Linked DNA regions of Thiocystis violascens DSM 198. Each later gene encodes a partner of the first gene's protein in a complex. Links are inferred from orthologs where the notes say so. Each region holds a gene or a part of one and is shown in the gene's direction. Other genes may lie near its edges. The genes, in order: THIVI_RS18050 and dsbD.

What was found.
Region 2: the proteins of THIVI_RS18050 (region 1) and dsbD are in contact, whole or in part, in a crystal structure (PDB 1JZD), measured with the Escherichia coli proteins. The link is inferred for Thiocystis violascens DSM 198 from one-to-one orthologs.

The regions. Positions count from the first base shown.
Region 1 is NC_018012.1:4,056,280-4,059,557, forward strand. What follows is about bases 282-3,243. They hold THIVI_RS18050 (DsbC family protein), read left to right. Parts: upstream 282-1,376; coding sequence 1,377-2,111; downstream 2,112-3,243. Other genes in these bases: xerD (site-specific tyrosine recombinase XerD), read left to right, coding at 282-676; THIVI_RS18045 (YajQ family cyclic di-GMP-binding protein), read left to right, coding at 881-1,363; THIVI_RS18055 (protein phosphatase 2C domain-containing protein), read left to right, coding at 2,159-2,944; THIVI_RS18060 (hypothetical protein), read left to right, coding at 3,099-3,243. Also shown: more of xerD, read left to right, coding at 1-281; more of THIVI_RS18060, read left to right, coding at 3,244-3,278. UniProt on the Escherichia coli protein: Acts as a disulfide isomerase, interacting with incorrectly folded proteins to correct non-native disulfide bonds.
Region 2 is NC_018012.1:1,183,953-1,187,349, forward strand. The notes cover bases 102-3,182. They hold dsbD (protein-disulfide reductase DsbD), read left to right. Parts: upstream 102-479; coding sequence 480-2,885; downstream 2,886-3,182. Other genes in these bases: cutA (divalent-cation tolerance protein CutA), read left to right, coding at 172-501; THIVI_RS05340 (TlpA family protein disulfide reductase), read left to right, coding at 2,882-3,182. In the rest of the region: THIVI_RS05325 (FxsA family protein), read right to left, coding at 1-57; more of THIVI_RS05340, read left to right, coding at 3,183-3,397. UniProt on the Escherichia coli protein: Required to facilitate the formation of correct disulfide bonds in some periplasmic proteins and for the assembly of the periplasmic c-type cytochromes.

The DNA.
Region 1 (3,278 bases):
GCGCCTGGTCTCCTGTCTGCGACAGTTCTATCAATATCTTCTGCGCCTGGGTCTGATCCGCGAAGATCCGAGCGCCCGCGTGGAGGCGCCGAAACTGGGCCGCCCGCTGCCCAAGAGTCTGAGCGAGTCCGAGGTCGAGGCGCTGCTGGGCGCACCGGATACGCAGGATACCCGCGGGCATCGTGATCGCACCATGCTGGAGGTGCTCTACGCCAGCGGATTGCGCGTCACCGAGTTGGTCACCCTGACGCCAAGTCAGGTCAGTCTGACGCAGGGCGTCGTGCGCATCGTCGGCAAGGGCGGCAAGGAGCGCTTGGTGCCCTTGGGCGAGGATGCTTGCGAGTGGCTGAAAGACTATGCGCGGGGACCGCGCCTGGATCTGCTCGGGGGGCGTGTCAGCGAGTATCTGTTTCCGACCTCCCGCAGCGACTGCATGACGCGCCAGGCGTTCTGGCTTCTGATCAAGCGTTACGCGATCCTCGCCGGTGTGGTCAAACCGCTGTCTCCGCATACCCTGCGCCATGCCTTCGCCACCCATCTGCTCAATCATGGCGCCGATCTGCGGGTCGTGCAGATGCTGCTCGGTCATAGCGACCTTTCAACCACGCAGATCTATACCCATGTGGCACGGGAGCGGCTCAAGCAGTTGCATGCGCGCCATCATCCCCGAGGTTGAGCCGCCATTCTCATGTTGACGTAGGAGCCCGCTTGCGGGCGACGGGTGGACAGGGTCACAAAGGTCACGTCGCCCGCAAGCGGGCTCCTACGAGGGCGGGCGACGCCAAACTGAGACTTGCTGGGGGCCGAGGCGAAAATTCCAGGCCGAGCGGCGATATTTGGTATCTTTAGTCCCAGTTAAACCGCGCCCAGAGTGATCTTCATGCCATCATTCGATGTCGTTTCAGAAATCGATCTTCAGGAAGTCCGTAACGCCGTCGATCAGGCCAATCGCGAGATTGGAACCCGGTTCGATTTCAAGGGCGTCGACGCCAGTTTCACGCTGACGGACGGCAAGATTCTGATGACCGGAGAGCAGGAATTTCACCTTCAGCAGATGATGGATATCCTGCGTCAGAAGCTGGTCAAACGAAAAATCGATCTCGCCTGCCTGGATCCCGCGGAGCCGGTGTCCACCCTGAATGCCGCCCGTCAGGAGGTCGCGCTCAAGCAGGGGGTCGACACCGACACCGCCAAACGCATGGTGAAGGCCATCAAATCAGGCAAGCTCAAGGTTCAGGCGCAGATTCAGGGCGACCAGGTGCGTGTCACCGGGAAGAAACGCGACGATCTTCAGGAGGCCATTGCGCATCTGCGCGAGGAAGACTGGGGCTTGCCCGTACAGTTCACCAACTTCAGAGATTAGAGATCCCATCGCCATGAGAAGATTCCGTGATTTTGCCTTTGCCGTGGCGTCCCTGACGCTCGCCACTGGCGCCCTTGCCGCCTCGCCCGAGCAGACCATTCGCGACACCCTGGAAAAGACCGTGCCCGGAATCAAGATCAGCCATATCGAACCGGCTCCGATCAAGGGTCTGTATGAGGTCATGGTGGGCACCGATTTGATGTACGTGACCGGCGATGGGCGTTATTTCGTCAATGGCCATATCGTCGACCTCAAGACCCGCGAGGATCTGACCGAGCCGCGCCTGGCCGAGGCGCGCAAGCTTCTGATCGATGGGATTGGCGAGAGTCAGATGGTGACCTTCGGCGCGGCGGACGCCAAGCACACCATCACCGTCTTTACCGACATCGAGTGCGGGTATTGCCGCAAGCTGCACAGTCAGATCGATGCCTATGGCAAGGAAGGCATCCGTGTCCGCTATCTGTTCTTCCCGCGCGCCGGCAAGGGCAGCCCGGCTTACGACGAGGCGGTTTCCGTCTGGTGCGCTGGCGACGATGCCGCGCGCCGTCAGGCCATGACCGATGCCAAGGCCGGGAAAACGATCGAGGCCAAGACCTGCGATAATCCGATCGACGCGCACATGGCGCTGGGCGCCGATCTCGGGTTGCGCGGCACGCCCGCCATTCTGACCGAGAAAGGCGATCTGATCCCCGGCTACGTGGAGCCCAAACGACTCGCGGCCGAACTCAATGGCGGGGCGGGGAGTTGATCGCGCCAGCCCGGATCGATCGGATTCGCCGTTAGCCATTGATCTGCATGGCACGTTCGCCGATCTCCGCCTTTCGCCTCGCCTTCGCCTGGCGTACCGACCAGGGGCGCGTGCGCAAACGAAACGAGGACGCGGTTCTGGTCGACTCCGCATGGGGTCTGGTTGTCGTCGCCGATGGGGTCGGCGGTGCCCGTGCCGGTGACGTGGCCAGTCGTCTGGCGACCGAGACCATCGCTGATCGCTTCCGCCGCCAGGCCATGCCGCGCGACGATGCGGAAAAGGCGCTTCTGTTCGTCGAGGCAGCGGTCGCTGAGGCCAATATCACGATCTGGAGGCACGCAAAGGGAGAGCGCGATCTGGCCGGAATGGGTACCACCGTGGTCGTCGGTTCCATTGGCTGGGATTGGCTGGTGCTTGCCCATGTCGGCGATTCGCGCATCTATCGGTTGCGCGAAGGGTACTTCGAGCAGCTCTCGCGCGACCATTCGTTTATCCAGGAGGTCGTCGACCAAGGGTTTTTCGCGTCGCGCGAGGATGCCAAGCGCTATGGCATCGGCGAAAATATCCTGACGCGCGCCCTGGGCTCCTCCCCCGTCGTGGAGATTGCCTCCGATGTCGTCGAACTGAACGCGGGCGACCTCTTTCTCTTCTGTACCGATGGCTTGACCGGCATGATTTCGGACGACTGGATGCGTCAAATCCTGATGTCCGTGAAGGAAAACTCGCTCGATTCGGCTGCCGACGCACTGATCCGCATCGCCAATGAACGCGGCGGTAACGACAACATCACCCTGGCACTGATCCAGGTGGGCGAACGGTTGCCGACGGAATAGAGTTGTCAGTTGTCCGCTTTTCGAATCGGTGTGCTGGGATTCGTACCTGCCGTTGCCATTTGGGACGTTCTTCTGCCAGTGTCTTGACACGTTGCAGGCCCGATGTCCGCCACCATCTTCGATCTTTGCATCAACCGCCACGTCGGAGGGCAAGATGATCTCGCGCTCCTTGTTCCGCTACACCACCATCTGCCTGACGGCCCTGCTCCTCGGCGCCTGTCACACGCTCGTCCGCGAGTCCGTTCCGGGGGAGTGGGTGGAGATCCCGTCAGGGAGCGCGCTGCGGCTGCATCAGCCGATCCAGATCCCCCCCGGACGCACCCGCGCCTACCTC
Region 2 (3,397 bases), 2.9 Mb from region 1 along the record:
AAAATAGATCTCGATCAGCGGCAGGCCGATCAGAATGACGAGAAAAAAGAGCACCATGACGTTCTCCAGAAAGATAAACCGCAACCGGCGTCGCGGCGCGCGAATTGGCGCCGATGGACGCAAGAATACAGACTATGCCAAACCGGAACCATGCAGGGAGAAAACCGACCGATGAATGCGCGTCACCGCCTGTTATTCTGCGCCTGTCCCGATCGGGAGACGGCGCTCGCGCTCGCCGAGCGACTGGTCGAAGAGCGGCTCGCCGCCTGCGTCAACCTGCTCCCCGGCGTCACGTCCGTCTACCGCTGGGAGGGCGAACTGCAACGCGAATCGGAGGTTCTGCTGCTGATCAAAACCGTCCGGGAGCGCGTCGATCCCGTCATCGCGCGGCTGCGTCAGTTGCATCCCTATGAGGTACCGGAGATGATCGCCGTTCCGATCACCGAAGGATTAGACGACTACTTGAGCTGGGTAACCACATGCGCCAACGAGCCAGACTGACCCCCGAGACCGAACACCCGGCGTCCCCGCGCGGCGTCACGACGCGGCGCCTCATCCCGCTCGTTCGGCGTCTGTACGTCCTCTTCGTCCTGCTGGCGACCGGCACCGGATTCCCCACACTGGCGCAGGACGACTTTTTGCTGCCTGACCAGGCCTTCCGCGTCTCCGGTCAGGCGGATGGCCCGGAGGCGGTGCATGTGCGCTGGGAGATCGCCGACGGCTACTATCTTTATGCCAACAAGTTCCGTTTCCAGTCCAAGACGCTCGGCATCGCCGTCGGCAACCCGGCACTGCCCGACCCGGAACTCAAGCAGGACGCGTTCTTCGGCGAGGTGTCCATCTACCGCGACCGGGCCGAGATCCGTCTGCCGATCGTCCGCGATCCTGGCTCGGAAGACATCCTAACCCTGGAAGTCGCCTCCCAGGGCTGCGCGGACGCGGGACTCTGTTATCCGCCGCACCGTCAGACGCTGCTGCTGGATCTGCCCGAGCGCACTGCCGCGCCAGCCGCCGCGTCATCGAGCCTCTCCGCCAGGGCGTCACCGCTTCCGGCCGACCTTGGGCCATCGCTGAGCGTCGGCGCGGATGACGAGATCCTCGCCGCCGAGGACGCCTTTCGCTTCCTCGCCGAGGTGACTGCGCCCGATCAGATCCAGTTGACCTGGAACATCGCGCCCGGCACCTATCTCTATCGGCATCTGGTCGAGGTCACGCTGGAAGACGGTGGCGAAACCGCCATCGGCGACTTCGAGCGACCGGCGGGCGACATCAAAAAGGACTCGATCCTGCCGGATGGCAGTCTCGGCGATATCGAGGTCTATCACGACCGGATCGATCTCGCCATCCCACTGCTACGCGGCTCCGCCGCCCCGACCGCGGTCACGCTGGTCGCCAAATACCAGGGCTGCGCCGACATCGGCATCTGCTACCCGCCGCAAACCCAGCGGATCACGCTCAACCTGCCGGAAGCCTCGGCGACCGTCGCGCGCCCGACCGAACTCCAGGCGAACGTCGCCCGCTCCATTCAGCCGATCTCCGAGCCAATTTCCGACCCGGCCGCCGAGCCGGTGTCCGAACAGGATCGGATCGCCTCGGTCCTCGCGGGCGGCAGTCTCTGGGCCATCGTCGCGGTCTTCTTCGGGTTCGGTCTGTTGCTGGCCTTCACGCCCTGCGTTTTCCCGATGATCCCGATCCTGTCCGGCATCATCGCCGGCCACGCCGCGACCTCGCCCGGCACGCCCATGACCACCCGCAAGGCGTTCACGCTCTCGCTGGTCTATGTCCTGGCGATGGCGCTCACCTATACCGTCGTCGGCGTGCTGGCCGGGCTGTTCGGCGCCAACCTCCAGGCGGTTTTTCAGAATCCCTGGATTCTGATCGCCTTCGCGCTGATCTTCGTGCTCCTGGCGCTCTCCATGTTCGGTTTTTATGACCTGCAACTGCCGTCGAGCCTGCAATCCCGGCTCGCCACCATCAGCAACCGTCAACAGGGCGGCACCCTGCTCGGCGTCGCCATCATGGGTCTGCTGTCGGCCCTGATCGTCGGACCCTGCGTCGCGCCTCCGCTGTTCGGCGCGCTCATCTATATCAGCCAGACCGGCGACGCCGTCCTCGGCGGGATCGCCCTCTTCGCGCTCAGTCTGGGCATGGGCGCGCCGCTCATCGCCATCGGCGCCTCGGCGGGCAAGCTGCTGCCCCGCGCCGGGGCCTGGATGGAGGCCGTCAAGGCCGTGTTCGGCGTCGCCCTGCTCGGGGTCGCGATCCTGCTGCTCGAACGCATCCTGCCGCCAGCGGTGTCCATGCTGCTCTGGGGCCTGCTCCTGATCTGCTCGGCGGTCTACCTGGGCGCGCTGACCCATCTGCCGCCCGGCGGCAGCGGCTGGAGCAAGCTCTGGAAAGGGTTCGGCGTCTTTCTGCTCGTCTACGGCGCACTGATGCTGCTGGGCGCCGCTGCCGGGGGCAAGGACACGCTCCAGCCGCTGCGGGGCCTGACTCCGCCCGGCGGCGGGGTCGCCCATGCGACCTTCCAGCGCGTCAAGACCAGCGCGGATCTCGACCGGGCGCTGACGGCGGCCAGGGCCGCCGGCAAACCCGTCATGCTCGATTTCTATGCCGACTGGTGCGTCTCCTGCAAGGAAATGGAACGCTACACCTTCAGCGATCCGGCGGTGATCGCGGAGCTGGGCCGCTTCGTGCTGCTCCAGTCCGACGTCACCGCGAATGACACGGAAGATCAAGCATTGATGCAGGGCCGCTTCGGCATCCCCGGACCGCCGGCCATGCTGTTCTTCGATCCGGCGGGCGAGGAACGCAAGGGCTACCGGCTGGTTGGCTTCACGCCCGCCGACGCCTTCGCGGCGCACCTGCGCCGGGCCGTGCCATGAAGCCAATCAAGGTGATCATGGTGACCTTCCTCGCCGGCGGGATCAGCATCGGGGCGGCCATCTTCGGGCAGCGCTGGGTGCTCGAAAGTCCGCTGATCGAGGGGCTTGGCAAGCGGCCTGAAACGGACATCCAGACCCTGCCGGACTTCCGCCTGCCCGACCTCAACGGCCATTTGGTCGCCAGTAACGCCTGGGCCGGCAAGGTTCTTGTGCTCAACTACTGGGCCAGTTGGTGTCCGCCCTGCGTGCGCGAACTGCCGCTGTTTATCCGCCTGCAAAACGATCTCCATGAATCGGGCGTGCAGTTCGTCGGGATCGCCGTGGACCGTGTCGAGGATGTCAAGCGCTTCGTCGCGGACGATCCGATCAACTATCCGCTATTGATCGCCGACGCCGATGCCGTTGCCCTTGCGAAACGACTCGGGAACCGAGTCGAGGGACTACCCTTTACCGTCATCTTCGACCGGCGTGGGCGAAGAGTATTCAGTCGGATCGGAGAGGTAACAGCGAAC